Regions from separate parts of the Enterococcus sp. AMC1251 genome, predicted to be linked through region 2. Evidence: riboswitches for the same ligand, from Rfam matches in the RefSeq annotation. Region 2 holds a riboswitch; each other region holds the start of a gene.
The links. A riboswitch is a leader RNA that binds a small molecule or an ion and turns the genes downstream of it on or off. The one in region 2 is predicted to bind magnesium.
Positions count from the first base shown of each region.

Region 1 (5,243 bases), 810 kb from region 2:
GAAGAACTGTTCTAAAGAAGATATATTATTAATTAGTTCGGTTTTTGATGATGTTTCCGAAAAATTACAAAGTAGAAAATTTATTTCTTGTTTGAGAGAACTTGATAAAAAGTATCCTGATTTGAAATTAGCATTTTTTATTGATGATGCTGAAAGTTACATTGAAAATTAAATACAAAAGGCACTTTACTACCTGATTAGTGTCAGTTAGTAAAGCCTTGACTAGTTAAGAAGTAACTCACTAATCAAGTTGCCAGTAGCTAAAAAAGCTAGCTGTATTTATTGTACAAAAGTTCAAGACACGACACTTTCTATTAGTTGGAAAGTGTCTTTTTTTAATTCAGTTAAGGCTATTTTCATCCCTAATAGCCGATTAATCTAAATAAATATGAACTTTTTACAAAATGTTATGTTTTTTTAGATTTATATGGCTAATGAACCGATGAAGGAAAAAGAATTTCGTTCAAGACGAGCGCGACTAACCTTAGAAGAGTTACAGAAACAAGGCGTCGATGCCGCAGTCGTTCTAGGAAGCATTCAGAAGCAAGCGAAGAACTTGGCTAAAGCTGAATATGCTTTGTTAGTGTCTCAAGGGACGTTGTATCGATTGGACAATGAACAATTAAAAAGAGTCAGTCAGTTTTGGGTCAATAACTGGCTAGTTGACCAATTAAAAATTCCTTATGAAGGACCAAAAGATAAAACGGAAGGGCTGGTGAATTGGTTTGGCAGATAAAATTACAGTGAATCCTGGTGAGTTATCCGATATTACAAGTAAGATTCAAAGCGTTGTTAGCGAATTAGAATCATCCTACAGTTCCTTACAAACTATTACAGGAAGTGAGTATTATGTGGAAGGAATGGCGCAAGGACAAGTCGCACTGTTCAATGTTGTGACAGCTCGCATGGAAGAATTGATTTCCCATTATGCTCGATTAGGAGAGTATGTGACCTATGCAGGAGAAACCTTTGTGGAGTTGGATCAATCGGTCAGTAGCGACATAAAGTCAAAGGAGAAATAATAGTCAGTAGTTTTAGGAAATGAGGGTAGGTATGAAAGATGTAAAATATAAAGAAGGTGAGTGGCAATCGCTATCTGAAGGAATCGTCCTATTAACCAGCTCAGGTCTATTCCAATGGCTCGCAGAAGCGGATCGTATCAGTGATGATGCAAAAAGCTTTTGCGACACATATGATGTGGATCACGCTATAGACATAGATACAGCTAGTAATACAAATTATGAAGAATTAGAAAACCGATTAATCTTATTACAACAAGCTATTCAACATGTACCAGACACACTTTCTGGCGGAGTAGATCAGCCATTTTACAATGCGATGGATTCCTTGATAGAGAAATTAAGTAACATGAACATCATGGGCTACGAAACAATGGCAAGAGGGTCATTTTCTAACGGCGTAAATAGCGAAGGTGTCGCTATGCCAAAAATGAAAGTGACACTAGAAGATCTTTTAGGAAATAGTTCTCCCCTAACGGACTATCTTCGTGTAGAATATAATCAGATGAAGCAACAAATCGGTGATGTTAGTTTTGAAGAGTATAAAAATATGGCTTTTGCGGATACCTCTTTTGATTACTATTCTAGAAAAGAAGAAATAAAGGATTTAGCTGTACTCTTAGCCATAAACGGCGCATTACCGTTACCAATTATGGTGGCTTTGGGGCTAAGCACAGGTGGAAAGAATATCAGTGATGCTTTATGCGGGAAAGATCTGTTTACAAGGGTTTCTGGCAAGAATAGCCGATTAATTTTTTGGGGTTCATAGAACTGTTTCAATACGCGATAAACAGAAGAAACAGAGACCTTCTTTTGACGGCAATTTTGCTCATAGACGTGGTATTTTTAGATGATCTCGAAGAAAGTGAAGCTTTCTTCGAGATCAAGTAGCACTTTTCAATAAGGTTTGTGTCTTCTTTGATGCCACGATGAGGACAAGAGTGAACTAAATAATCAATGTACCAGAAAATACTTGGCAGATTCGACCCTTAATGCGTTCTTTTTTTAAAAAAATTCATCGAAAGTAATGTTTTAGCCGACTTCATTCTAAAGAATATAAAGGTGTCTTTTCTATTATTTGACATTAAAAAAGATGCCGGTGATTTCTCACCAATATCAGAAAGTATAGAGCCATTTTTTTAATTAAGAAAAAATAAAGACTTTTAAAATTACTTGAAAAATATTCTTTTCAGCGTTATTATTTAAAAAATAAATAATTAACTAACCTTGTTAGGTGAGGCTCCTATACAAACATAAGCTATTGCGCAGCAACGTCGAAAGACGCCAATGTGTAAAATAGGAATTGTCGGATTAAGGCTTTTCATAAAATAGCTAAGAACTTTTCTTTACGTTGTATAGTGCTAAAACTCGGACGATGAGATTGATTGAACGTCAAACGTCGTAGTGAATTGTTTGGCTTTTTTGTTTTCTTACGATAGAATTGATAATCAAGTACATAATCTTTAGTTATCTACTTTCGCGCATACACGAATAATTAAGAAATACTCTGTTAGAATACGTATGTCTTTTGAAATATGATTTTAAGTGTTATTTTATTTTTTTATAAATGTAAATTCATAAAATAATCAAAATATTTATTTTATCCAAATAATTTGATAAGCAAAAATAAACTGAATGCAACAATGAAGGGATTTATCACATGTATACGTCGAAAGAAAAAAAGTTAACGCCTGCAATCTTAGGTTTACTGTTTTTTTTAGTGCTCACTTTTTTAGTAGTCAATAATAGTTCATGGTTTAATTATTTAGATTCATCTATTTATAAATTTAATTGGAAACCTAATGAGCTCGTTACGAATATCATTAATTCATTTGCTAAAACAGCTACGATTGTTCCGATATTCGCTGTAAGTTTCCTTTTTTCTTTCCTTCTATGGAGAAAAAAGCAAAGAATTTTAGCATTTTGGATGAGTAGCAATGTGTTTGTGGTTAGCGTCTTAGGATTTATTCTCAAACACTCTATTGCTCGAACAAGACCGAACGTAGAACAATTGGCTGAAAGGACTTCGTACAGTTTTCCAAGTGGTCACTCTCTTTTAGCAATGTGTCTAGTGTGTTCTGTTTTATTGATCTTACCAATAGTGTATTCAAAAGATCAAAAAAAATATCAAGTACTAAAAATAGCATTGCTAGTGTATGTCTTATTAATTGGACTGAGTCGAATCTATTTAAGAGTTCACTATCCTAGTGATGTCATAGGAGGATTTCTTCTAAGTTATACTTGGGTGAATGGTTCATACATTTGTCTTCAAAAAATATATCTAAACAAAAAATTCTCAACAACTGAGGCAAAAACAAAATTTATACAACGAATAGTATTAAGTGTATTAACGATCATTTTGGTGATTGTTACGGGAACCTCTTTTTATGCAGCTAGTGTATTTAGAAATGTTCAAAAAACCGCAGATAAAATCTATCAGCCTCTTAATAGACCTACTAAAACAGTAGAATTAGAGAGTAATGAACCTGTTAGTTTTTTACTTTTAGGGATTGCAAATGATTCAAAGCGAAAAACAGACTTTCGAGCAAATACAATTATGGTAGTCACTGTTAACGATCAGCTAAAACAAACAACAATTACTAGTATTCCAAGAGATGCTTATGTAGAAATCGTTGGTAAAGATGGCGCTTATGACAAGATTAATCATGCCCACTCTTTCGGTGGTGAAGAAATGATGGTTGACACGGTGGAACAATATTTAGATATACCAATTAATCATTATTTCGTCATTAATATGGATGGACTAGCTTCATTGGGAGACGCTGTCGGAGGTGTGACAGTTAATAATGATTTTGAGTTTGATGCTGAAGGAATTCATTATCCTCAAGGAAAACAACATTTGAACGGATGGGAAACACTTCAATATGCTAGAATGCGCTATGAAGATCCTTTAGGTGATTATGGTAGACAAAAAAGACAGCGAGAAGTGACTATTGAACTAGTAAAAGAATTGACGTCAATAAAAAACGTTTTTCGTTATCAAGAGTTATTAGATGTGATTGGTGAAAATGGACAGACGGACATGACCCTTGATCAGATGATTCTATTGATGAAAAATTATCAAAAAGCACTAGATAATATTGAAAGTTACCAATTGCAAGGTGAAGGATTTACTGGAGATGGATTTACCGGTGAGGAAGGAATTTCTTATCAAGGTATTTTGGAAGAAGAAAGACAAAAAGCCATTGCTGAATTAAGAAAACAATTGGACTTAAATTAGCTATTGATAAATAATAATGGAAAAAGTTCTGAAAGTTAGAGTGGAAATTCTACTTCTAGGACTTTTTTTATGCGGTGAAATTATTGAAATGAGAGGAACAGGCTTTAGATGGAATGAAGTTGACTGCGAAAGAGCTGGAAATGTCCAATGAAAATTAAACTCTTTTGAAGTTATATTACATAATTCACTGAGGTCATACGCTTAATGAGATTAAATCAATAGTAGGAGATAATTGGTCAGTTAAATCTTATGGTTCAAATGGTTTTGTCACTAAGTCCGAGTGGTGATCCAATAATCTATTTTTATAGTTTTTTTTATTTTTTTGTCGATTTAAATTCACTTCGGGTATATGATTAATGATTTCTCAAAAAAATATATAAATCATCTATATGTGTGGAAAAAAGAAACAATAAAATTTAGATATAATCTTAAGTGGGGTGCTTTCTCTTATATGAGATAAGAAATTTCAATAAAAATCCAAACGAATGACCTAAAGAACAAGTTCTGCTCCGCGTAAGTTTGAATTAGAGCATAGTAATAAAACAGATATAATATCATTTTCCGCTAATACGAACATAAGTTAAGTCTGTCACGATCACTTCTAAAGACTTGCGGTCTGGGAAGTGTCGATTGAGTTTGTTGGCAATTTGTACTTCACACTAACATTACTCGTTCAATTTTTCAAGCGCCTTTTTTGGAACAGCCTTTTCAGGAACTTCTTCCCAGCTGAGAACACCTTTTTTAGGATTGACTTTTAATTTTAAATAAGCATTTATTCGTAATGGTTTATCTCTAATCTCATGTGTCTGTTGAACTGTTTTTTCACCTTGCGAGTTAAATACGTTATATGTGTAACTATATTCTATATATTTTTCACCATTTGGGAATTTCCCATTTTTTATTTCATCGGGTTCACCCACACGAGTATAATAATTCTTACCGCCAAAATAATAGTTATAACCGAACCAAACACCTGATGTTAA
Region 1 covers NZ_CM177098.1:2,183,913-2,189,155, reverse strand. Annotated here, with positions in the region: gene AC4BBR_RS10380 (hypothetical protein) at 1-172, shown strand, start outside; gene AC4BBR_RS10375 (hypothetical protein) at 443-736, shown strand; gene AC4BBR_RS10370 (hypothetical protein) at 726-1,022, shown strand; gene AC4BBR_RS10365 (hypothetical protein) at 1,054-1,788, shown strand; M-box (ykoK) riboswitch at 2,239-2,406, shown strand; gene AC4BBR_RS10360 (phosphatase PAP2/LCP family protein) at 2,680-4,260, shown strand; gene AC4BBR_RS10355 (YxeA family protein) at 4,926-5,243, opposite strand, start outside.
Region 1: it holds a riboswitch for magnesium, as region 2 does, so the genes downstream of both, AC4BBR_RS10360 (phosphatase PAP2/LCP family protein) here and AC4BBR_RS06405 (LCP family protein) in region 2, are expected to answer to the same signal.

Region 2 (5,243 bases):
GTCGATGAAAGGATTTTGCATCACTTCAAAACGTGTGACCAAATAACTGAATTTTGTGGGCATCCAATTCATTGGAATCGACAATAATAAAACTGTTCCCAGCCGTTTCAATGCAACAAATCCAATCAAAGCAAGCGAAATAAATAAAGGAGAAAGCCCACTAGATAAAAATAACACTAATACAAGGATAAAAATCATGGACGCTCCAGCAATATTTGGTTGAAGAGCAACAAATATCATAAAAAAGAATGAAACTAAAAGTGACTGCTTATGATTTTTAAAAGAAAATGGAACTAACCTGTCATTTTTTGATAAATTAGTAGAAAGGTAAAGAATAAGTACCAAAGGAACTAATTCAGATGGTTGAAACAAAAGAAAGCCTAAATTGATCCAACGCTTTGCACCGCCTACACTTGTTCCAATAATTGGTAAAGCGATTAGCGAAAGAAACGTTAACATGAGTAAAAAATGCAACATTCTAGGTTTACGTAAGACATTCAAATTGATCCGGTAAACAAAACTCAAACAAATCAAGCTTATAACGAAGGAGATTGTTTGCTTGATGGCCTTACTAGCTGTTCCTAATTCACTGTCTAATAATTGATAAGAGCTAGAACTATAAACCATTAAGATACCTACGATACATAAGATGAAATAAGGGATTAAAATATAAAAATCTAAATAATGTAGTTTAGATAAACGCTTGTACTTTTTCATCTTTTTGCCCCATCATCCAAGAAATCGCGAATAGCTTGCTCATTTTGCTGTTCGTCGAATTCCAAAACACTGCCTGCTTCAGTGTGATCATTAAATGACCAGCTTCCTTTAACCGGTACAGATAATGTTTCCATATTTTTTACATTCCCCGTAAGAAAGTCTTTTGCTAAATCTACAAGAAGATTTGTAGGTATATTTGTATCTAAGTAGCCAACAGCTTCACCAGCAATTTTTGGTAGTTGAAGAATTGGAATGGCATTTTTTGATTGTTTAGCTAAGGCATCCATAACCTGCTGCTGTCTTCTAACACGACCGAAGTCGCCTTCTTCGTCCATTCTAAATCGAGCATATTGCAACAGCGTATTGCCATCCATGACTTGTTTTCCTTTTTTGATATCTACATTGTCTAGATTAATGTCTTTTTCAGCATCAATTTCAATTCCTTTTGGATAAAGGTCATTAATCAATCGGATAAAATTATTGAAATCAGCTGAAACATAATAATTGATTGGTAATCCTAATGAATCATTAAGAACTTTTTTAGTCAATTCTGCTCCGCCAAAGGCGTAAGCAGCGTTAATTTTCTCTAAACCGTACCCTGGGATTTCGACATAGGAATCTCTCATGATTGAAACAAGTTTTGGTTGTTTTGTTTCACTATTATAATGAGCAACCATAAGAGTATCTGCTCGCCCGCCATCTTCGTCATCTTCACGACCGTCATCCCCAATCAACATGATAGTGATTTCTTTCGTATTCGTTTGTTTATCACCAGAAAAATTATTATTCTTAGATGAATTTATTTGTGATTGAGCGTTTTTTTTTCCTTTATGAAAGTTGATTACAGCATAACTTCCGAGCGCTGTAAGGAGAAGAAGTGTACAAAGAATGATAGAAATAATGACTTTTTTTACTGTTTTCATTTTTTATTCCTCGCTAATCATTTTAATCGATCATCAAATAAAGTTTGCATTAGGAATTGACTTAGATGTCGTTTTAAAAGTTTTTTATGCTAAAAATAATGAGAGTGTTGACTTCATATAGACTAAGAAAGTTAGCATTGGTATCGCCGAACGCCTTTAGTTATATTTATTTCCACCTCCAGAAAAATCAGAAGTACAACAGCATTATTTATCAAAAAAACCTTCGCTTAAAATAACTCAGCGAAGGGGGATTGATTTTAGCACAAAAAGAGCTTTTCATCATTCTCATCGTTGAGTTTTAGCACTATGAAACGTAAAAAGCTGAGCTTTTAGCTACTTTGTGAAAAGCCTTAATTCGACAATTCCTGTCCTACCCATTCCTGTCTTTCGACATTTTTGAGCAGTAGCCTGTGTTTCCATAGGAGCCTCACCTAACAAGTTATTTAGATCGTCTTAAATATAATGAATATATTTGTTGAAGTCAACAAAGTAAATATTAATTTTTTTATAATATATTTACTTAAAATAAAAATATTTTGTTATTTTAAGTGCAGAATTCTGTCTTCAAGGGATTCGTGCAGCGGAATTGGATGTATCAAAAAAAACATCAAATTATTTTCTTTACTTTTTCTTAAACATAAGTAAAAAATTGAAATTTGATACTGATTTGAAATAAAGATTCTGCTGATTTTTTGTCAAACAAATGATTAAACAAAAAATAGTTTGCATGCTATAATAAAAAAAAGGTTATTTAACTGTACTATAAAGAAGACGTTTTTTACTGATTGTTCGTTCTATTTCTTTTTAAATAAGTACTTTAATGGAAAGGAACACGATTATAAAAGGAGTGTAACAGAAGATGGATAAAAGCAAAAATGGCGCTGAAGTGATTGTAGAAAGCTTGAAAAACCACCAAGTTAATTATGTCTTTGGAATTCCAGGAGCAAAGATCGATAGTTTGTTCAACGCACTCGTGGATGATGGTCCAGAATTGATCGTAACTCGTCACGAACAAAATGCAGCGTTTATGGCAGCAGCAGTTGGACGTTTGACTGGAAATCCAGGTGTAGTGGTTGCGACAAGTGGACCTGGAGCGAGTAATCTGGCGACAGGGTTAGTGACAGCTACAGCAGAAGGAGATCCTGTACTAGCGATCGGAGGTCAAGTGAAGCGAAGCGATTTACTAAAATTAACGCATCAAAGCATGAACAATGCAGCGTTATTTGAACCGATTACCAAGTACAGTGCGGAAATTCAAGATCCTGAGACCATTTCAGAAGTCCTAGCAAATGCTTTTCGGTTGGCGAAATCGTCTAAAAAAGGTGCTAGTTTTATTAGTATCCCTCAAGATGTTGTCGATGGTTCCGTTGAATCTGATAGTATCAGACCGTTAATTGATCCGAAAATTGGTTCTGCTTCGTCAGAAGATATACAATATCTTTCTGAACTAATTCAAGCAGCAGAGTTACCCGTTCTATTAGTGGGTATGAGAGCTTCGACTGAAAAGGAAGCAAAAGCAATTCGAGAAATTGTACTTAAAACGAAAATTCCAGTTGTTGAAACTTTCCAAGCAGCTGGGGTGATTTCTAAAAAATTGGAAGACCATTTTTTTGGACGAATTGGTTTGTTTCGCAATCAACCGGGCGATATGTTGTTAAAACGTAGCGACTTAGTTATCGCAGTAGGCTATGATCCAATTGAATATGAGGCTAGAAATTGGAACGCTGAAGGGGAAGCACAAATTATAGTTATTGATGACACACCTGCTGAAATCGATCAATATTTTCAACCAGAACGGGAATTGATCGGTGATATTGCAGAAACGTTAACTGTTCTATTACCAAGTATTCAGGCGAAAATGTTATCCAGAAAAAACACAAAATATTTGGAAACATTGCATGAAAACCTAGTGAAACGGGATGATGTAAAAGAGCGAACAGAAAATGGATTGATTCATCCTTTAGAAGTCATCGATACCTTGCAAAGTATTGTAACAGATGAGATGACGGTAACTGTTGACGTTGGTAGCCACTATATTTGGATGGCTCGTCATTTTAGAAGTTATGAACCAAGACATTTGCTTTTTAGTAATGGCATGCAAACATTAGGCGTAGCACTTCCTTGGGCAATTTCTGCAGCATTAATTCGACCTAACACACAAATAATATCAGTTTCAGGTGATGGTGGATTCTTGTTTTCAGCCCAGGATCTTGAAACAGCAGTTCGCAAGAAACTGAAAATTATTCATTTGATTTGGAATGATGGACGCTATAACATGGTCGAATTTCAAGAGCAGTTAAAATATCATCGGATTTCAGGAGTTGATTTTGGTCCAGTAGATTTCGTTAAGTATGCTGAAGCCTTTGGAGCAAAAGGATTACGAGCTAAAAATGTTCAAGAATTACGAGCGGCAATTTTGAGGGGGATTGACACAGACGGACCGGTGGTGATCGATATTCCGATCGATTATCAAGACAACGAAAAATTAGGCGAAACAATTTTACCAGATCAGTTTTATTAGAAAGGTGATAAAGATGACAAAAGAAACAGTTTTGTATCAGCATGGGACTTTAGGCGCTTTAATGGCAGGATTGATGGATGGAACTGAGACGATTGCTAATATTTTAAAAAAAGGTGATTTTGGGATAGGTACTTTATCTGAATTAGATGGTGAATTAATTATTTTAGATGGAAAAGCTTTTCAAGGAAGAGAAGATGGCGCTTTGATTGCAGTCAATGAGGAACAAGAGACTCCTTATGCAGCAGTAACGACGTTTAAGCCGACAATTACTTTTTCAGTGGATGGATTTGCGGATAGCTTAAAAATAATTAGATTGATTCGCGAACATTTAAAAAGTGAAAATCTTTTTCATGCGATCAAAATTCATGGCGCATTCAAAGAAGTCCATATTCGAGTGATGCCGAAACAACAAAAACCATACAAAAGGTTAGTTGAAGTGTCTAAAGAACAGCCAGAGTTTATTAAAGGAAACGTTACTGGTACTGTACTTGGTTTCTTTACCCCAGAGTTATTTCAAGGAGTTGCTGCAGCAGATTTTCATTTGCATTTTATTGACGACGATCAATTATTTGGCGGACATTTAATGGATTTTAAATTGGAATCTGGAACGATAGAGATTGAGCCGATGGATTCTTTATTACAGCATTTTCCTAAAAATGATGAGACGTTTATCCACACAGCAATTGATTATGCGGATTTGGATAAAGAAATTCAAGAAGCAGAATAGCAAAACTTACTAAGAGTAGAAGAGCGTGGGACAAAACGAAAGATCAGTTTTGTCCCACGCTCTAAATCCGAATAAACGGCGAGAAAAAAGCAGCGACTACGCTTCGCTCCGATCACATCAAATTCTAAGTGCTAAAGCACTAAGTTTTGAAGGCTTCGGAAATAAGCTGAAATTGCTGTGAAACACAGCGAGGTACGAGCTGATGTAGAATTACCTACTTGGTCACAAAAATTTGAAAAGCAATTTTCTTGCATTCCCTCTTATTTCTCGGAGCTAAACGCTTTTGTCTCGGCCTCTATTTTCCTATTTTGAAGCAATTTTTTTCGCTTTTTCTGTATTTGCAAAATGAAGTTTT
Region 2 covers NZ_CM177098.1:1,378,000-1,383,242, forward strand. Annotated here, with positions in the region: gene AC4BBR_RS06400 (FtsW/RodA/SpoVE family cell cycle protein) at 1-717, opposite strand, end outside; gene AC4BBR_RS06405 (LCP family protein) at 714-1,640, opposite strand; M-box (ykoK) riboswitch at 1,917-2,086, opposite strand; gene alsS (acetolactate synthase AlsS) at 2,500-4,161, shown strand; gene budA (acetolactate decarboxylase) at 4,175-4,888, shown strand; gene rnhC (ribonuclease HIII) at 5,192-5,243, opposite strand, start outside.

Region 3 (5,243 bases), 1.4 Mb from region 2:
TTTCGGGTTTTTCTGGAACTTCTGGCGTTTCTGGATCAGTAGGTGTTTCAGGTTCTTGGGGTTTCTCAGGAACTACAGGCGTTTCTGGAACATAGTATGATTGTAAGCCGAATTCTGCTTTTACATACCCTTTCGTAATCAAGATCACTTTAAGATGTAACTCTTTTTGGTACGTCATTTTTTGTAATAAGTTTACTGATTTGTAGTAATTTCTACTGAAATCTCTTGCAATTACAGTGGCATCTGATGATGAATAACCAGCTGCTTCCCAAGTACTTGCTTTAACAAGTTCACTGTATACAGACGATACATTTGAACTGGTTAACGATAACCCTGTGTACGTTAAGATGTCCGCTTTATTGAATAAAGTGACTGTCTTATTGTAATTTGACTCCACTACTGTTGCTGCGTCTGCTGAGTTTGACACCACTGCCAAACTAGCGGAACATAAGCTGATTGCTAATCCTGCAACCATCATACCTTTAAAAAATTTCATAAAAATACCTCCTCTTTTTTGCTACTATTTTATGAATAGTAGCTTGCCTATATTATTATCCAAAGTAGATATAAAGTAAATATAAATGAGTGATTTCTCATAATGTTTGAAATTTTTTATTATTATGAGTAGGCAATGAAAGAGAAAATTGATTGAATTAAGTTAGTTGACTCATAATGTTTTGATTTTTGATATAATGTGTAAAGAAGTAAAGAGAAGTGTAGAAAGGAACTGTAATGATGAAAAAAGCAACGATTAATAAAACGGTGAATTTGTTAGATGGAGGCTGTAATGCTTGCGGAATTATTGAAGATGAAAATTACACATTGACAATAGATGAACAGGTCATTCCTTTGGAGGTATTGACAGTTAATTCTTTGATAACGGCGATTGTTTTAAAAAATGGATATACACGAGACTATCTGATGGATGTTATTGATGATTATACGTTATATAAAAAAGATGACTATCAAGTTACGCTTAAAGAAGAATATGATTTTTTGACTTATTCGAATAATGCAGTGACAATTGAAACAAAAGATCAAATTATAGATGAAAAAAAGTTAACAGAAAAAGTGAATGAAATCTTGGATGTTCTTTTCAATGTGGAGAAATTAGCGTTTAGTAATTAGACAAGTTTGTAAAAAAATTGAGGTCGGGACGAAGTAAGAGTGATGTCCCGACCTGCTTTTTTGTTATTCTATTTGAAAAAGTTCTGACATCCCTACTTTTTCAAATCTTTCTTGCGAATCAGAAGGACTCTCATCATGATCGTAAACCAATAGCTTGAAATCCTCTGTTTTTGGGATTCGTAAGTATGTTTCACTGTCAGTTAAAAGGATGATTTGCTGGCAAAGCCACTCAAGAACCGTTTGGATATCTTGATCATCTTCTACCCAATCATCAAACAAGTGCAGAGAAGCAAAGCGCTGATTTTCATCCCAGTCTCTAGAATTGTATTTCGTATCTTCTAATTGTGATTTGCTATGGCCCTTACTCATATAATAATTCGTTGTTTCTTGCCAAAGTTCCACAGTATTAAAACAAAGGTTGATTTCACCTTCTTCATGAATATTGCAGTCTAAAGCAAAGGCATAAAACGTTTCATCAGGATGATCTAATAAAAAGTTATCGATGCTATCTGTCAAAAAGTTGAAAAAGAATTCTTGCTGCTTTTCTAAAAAATAGTCCATTTTGCATCCTCCGTATGTTATGTCCTTTAAACATTGAAACAGATAGTAGTATGAATGTCTATCTAAAGTTGATTTTTATAATAAGATAGCTGTTTTTTAAGAAAATATAAAGATTGTTTTATTTAATAGTATCTGTTATTATATACCGCTTCTATTTAAAGTACAATTATAGAGCGTTCTATTAAAAAGCATCGTTATGAGTTTAGATTATTTAGCTAAAATTTAATTTGACTTTGTGATTCGATACGCTTATAGTTTAAATTGAATTAAATACTTGTTAGGTGAGGCTCCTATATAAACACAAGCTACTGCTCAGAAATGTCGAAAGACAGGTACGGGTAGGACAAGATTCGTCGAATTAAGGCGTTTTTCAAAGTAGCTAAAAGCAATGCTTTTTACGTTATATAGTGCTAAAACTCAACGAAGAGAAGATCTGGTTAAATTGTAAATCCATGAAATATTATGTGTTTACCTTCTCCTGTAATCTAATCCCTTCGCTGAGTATTCTTGGTGAGGGATTTTTTCTTTTATCTAAGAAAAATTGGAGCTAATTAGTTTCATGTGCTATACTACGCTTTGCTTTAAATATGAAACAAGTCTAATCAATTTTTATGTTTAGAAAGGAATAAACAATGAAAAAATCTGTAAAAATAGTGACAATTGTCTTGTTATCGACCCTTCTTGTAGTCGTGAGTGCAGGCTGTTATGCAGCAGTATCATTTCAAACGGCAAAAGAAAAAAGTGGATCCAAACTTCCTAATATAAATCAAAATTTTACTGGTGATGAACAAACGAGTGATAAAGAGCTGACGGTTATGGTTGTTGGGAATGATTCTAGAGACGATGATGAAGATCAAGGTCGCTCAGATACGTTGATGGTCGGTCACTATGATGGGAAAACGAAACAGCCAAAACTGATTTCAATCATGAGAGATAGTTATGTAACATTTCCAGATGGCGGGCAAGATAAAATAAACGCTGCATACGCATATGGTGGTGCACAAATGACAAAAGATGTGTTGAAGATGAATTTTGATTTGCCGATCAATTATTATGTTGTCTTAGACTTTAAAGAATTTAGTGATATTATTGATGAGCTTTATCCTAAAGGGGTCAAGATTGACTCTGAAAAAGAGATTAATTTAGATGGCGTGGATATTCCTAAAGGAGAACAAATATTGCATGGAAATAGTTTATTGCAATATGCTCGTTTTAGAATGGATGAAGAAGGCGATTTTGGTCGTATCAGACGCCAGCAACAAGTGATGGATGCGCTAATTGAGCAGTCTAAAGATTTAATTCCAATTTGGGAATTACCTCAAGTCGCTGGGAAAATGGTTGGAAAAATCGATACAAATGTGCCGACGAGTTTATTAATTGATATAGCAAAGGATTTTCTTACTGGGAAAGTGAAACCTTTAAAATCACTCTCCGTTCCAGTTGAAGATTCTTGGAACTTTAATGATTATACTGAATCAGGAAGTGTAATCGAGCTTGATGAACAAAAGAATGCTGAGGCGATTAAGGCATTTTTGAAAGATCAATAAAACGTCATTAAATAATAAAAATGATTCGTTTACTCTCTTATTTTTATAGTGAGTAGGCGAATTTTTTTGAATTGGTAAAATATATCGGCTTATTTCTATGCGTTGTGATCTAGCGTGTGCTATTCTTTAAGAAAACGGTTTATTTTATAGAAGGAAGGTTTTATTGTGAAAGTCGTGATCATTGGTGCTTCATTTGCCGGGGTTTCCGCTGCTTGGTCGATCAGAAAAAAACATCCCGCAGCGGAAATTCATTTAATCGACAAGCAACGTACAATTGGCTATCTGCCTGGAGGAATTAGTCTTTATTTTAATGAAACGATTGATCTTTTGAACATACCTAAGTTTATTTCAGAAGAACAGTTAATAGATAATGGTATTTGTTTGATGTTAAATTCAGAAGTAGTTAGCATCGATTCAAAACAACATATCCTCACTTATGAAAAACAAGAATCAGCATTTTTTATGTCATTTGATAAGTTGATTTTAGCTACAGGCTCTAGTCAATGGTCTCAAAAAATTCTTGGTAGTGATTCCGAAAAAGTTTTAAAATATAAATTTTTACCTGGGGCGCTACAAGCTATCGAACATTTGGAAAGTAGTACTAAGATAGCTTTGATCGGCGGTGGTCAAATTGGTGCAGAAGCAGCAGATACGTTGCTGAAAAAAGGGAAAGACGTGCATCTTTTTGAACGTATGGATTATTTATTATTTAAGTATTTTGATAAAGAAATGATTCAGCCCGTTCAAGCTGAAATGGTTTCTCGTGGCGTTGTCTTCCATTTTGATGAGACGGTTGAAAAAATAATAGATACAGAGAAAGAGCTTCTCATCGAGACGAAAAAATCCCAACTAATCTGTGATAGCGCTATTTTTGCTATGAATGTCCGTCCTGATTTAAGCTATCTAGATGAGCACATCAAGATGCATACGGATCAAACAGTTTTAGTGAATGAGTATTTACAAACCTCTCAAGAGAATATTTTTGCGATTGGCGACTGTATTCAAGTTCCTTACAGTTTATCAAAAGAATCCTTTTACATTCCATTAGTAAACAATGCGGTGAGGTCTGGATTAGTGGTGGCTCAAAATCTTGTAGAACCCACCACGCCTTTTATCGGCTCAATTCGTACAATCGGAACAAAACTTGTGGATTATTATGTGGCAAGTACTGGCTTGACTGAAGCAGAGGCGCTATTTTATACACAACCGATAGCTGTTGCTCATGTTCAGCAAAAAAGTTCTTTATTTTCTGGCGGTGAAAAAATACAGGGAAAAATTATTTTTGAAAGAGATAGTCATAGATTACTAGGAGCCCAATTGGTTTCAAAGGCGGATATCTTAGAGAAAATCAATACACTAGCGCTTGGAATTCAAGTCGGCCAAACACTTGAGGAGTTTTATCAAAAAGATTTTTTGTATCATCCGTATTATTCTAATGTGATTGATGTTACCAACCAATTAGCTTTTGAGGGTTTGCGGAGTGTTGCAGATGAAGATTGAGAAATTATTAGATAGAAAAGAAGCGAGAGAAGTTGGGATTTTAAAGAAAGTTATCATCGCTGGTGGCCGTATTACGGATACTGATTTGCTCGATTATTTAGGTATTTCAAAGGCTTCTTTGGAAAGTGATTTAAAGGAGTTAGGTTATTACTTAAAGCCTTATGACAGAGACTGCAAGCTATTTTATGATGGTCAATGCGTAGCAATTCATATGTCAGATAAGTTTTCGATCAGTAAAGTTTTGGATGATTATGTTCGAGCGTCGATCAAGTTTCAGTTGATCGATTACTTATTTCATTATCGTGAATTTACTATTGCACAGCTGACCACCAAATTTATGATCAGTGAGTCTTCTTTGTTTCGAAAAATCAAAGAACTAAATCTCTTATTAGAAGAGTTTGAACTTAAAATTGGTAATGGTCAATTAAAAGGTGAAGAACTGCAAATTCGTTATTTCTATTTTCAAATATATTGGTTTTTGACTCCTTATGAGCAACATCAAGAAAA
Region 3 covers NZ_CM177098.1:2,743,802-2,749,044, reverse strand. Annotated here, with positions in the region: gene AC4BBR_RS12950 (YusW family protein) at 1-496, opposite strand, end outside; gene AC4BBR_RS12945 (DUF4809 family protein) at 733-1,128, shown strand; gene AC4BBR_RS12940 (DUF4303 domain-containing protein) at 1,192-1,689, opposite strand; M-box (ykoK) riboswitch at 1,956-2,124, shown strand; gene AC4BBR_RS12935 (LCP family protein) at 2,322-3,236, shown strand; gene AC4BBR_RS12930 (FAD-dependent oxidoreductase) at 3,402-4,736, shown strand; gene AC4BBR_RS12925 (AcpB/EbpR/MafR family transcriptional regulator) at 4,726-5,243, shown strand, end outside.
Region 3: it holds a riboswitch for magnesium, as region 2 does, so the genes downstream of both, AC4BBR_RS12935 (LCP family protein) here and AC4BBR_RS06405 (LCP family protein) in region 2, are expected to answer to the same signal.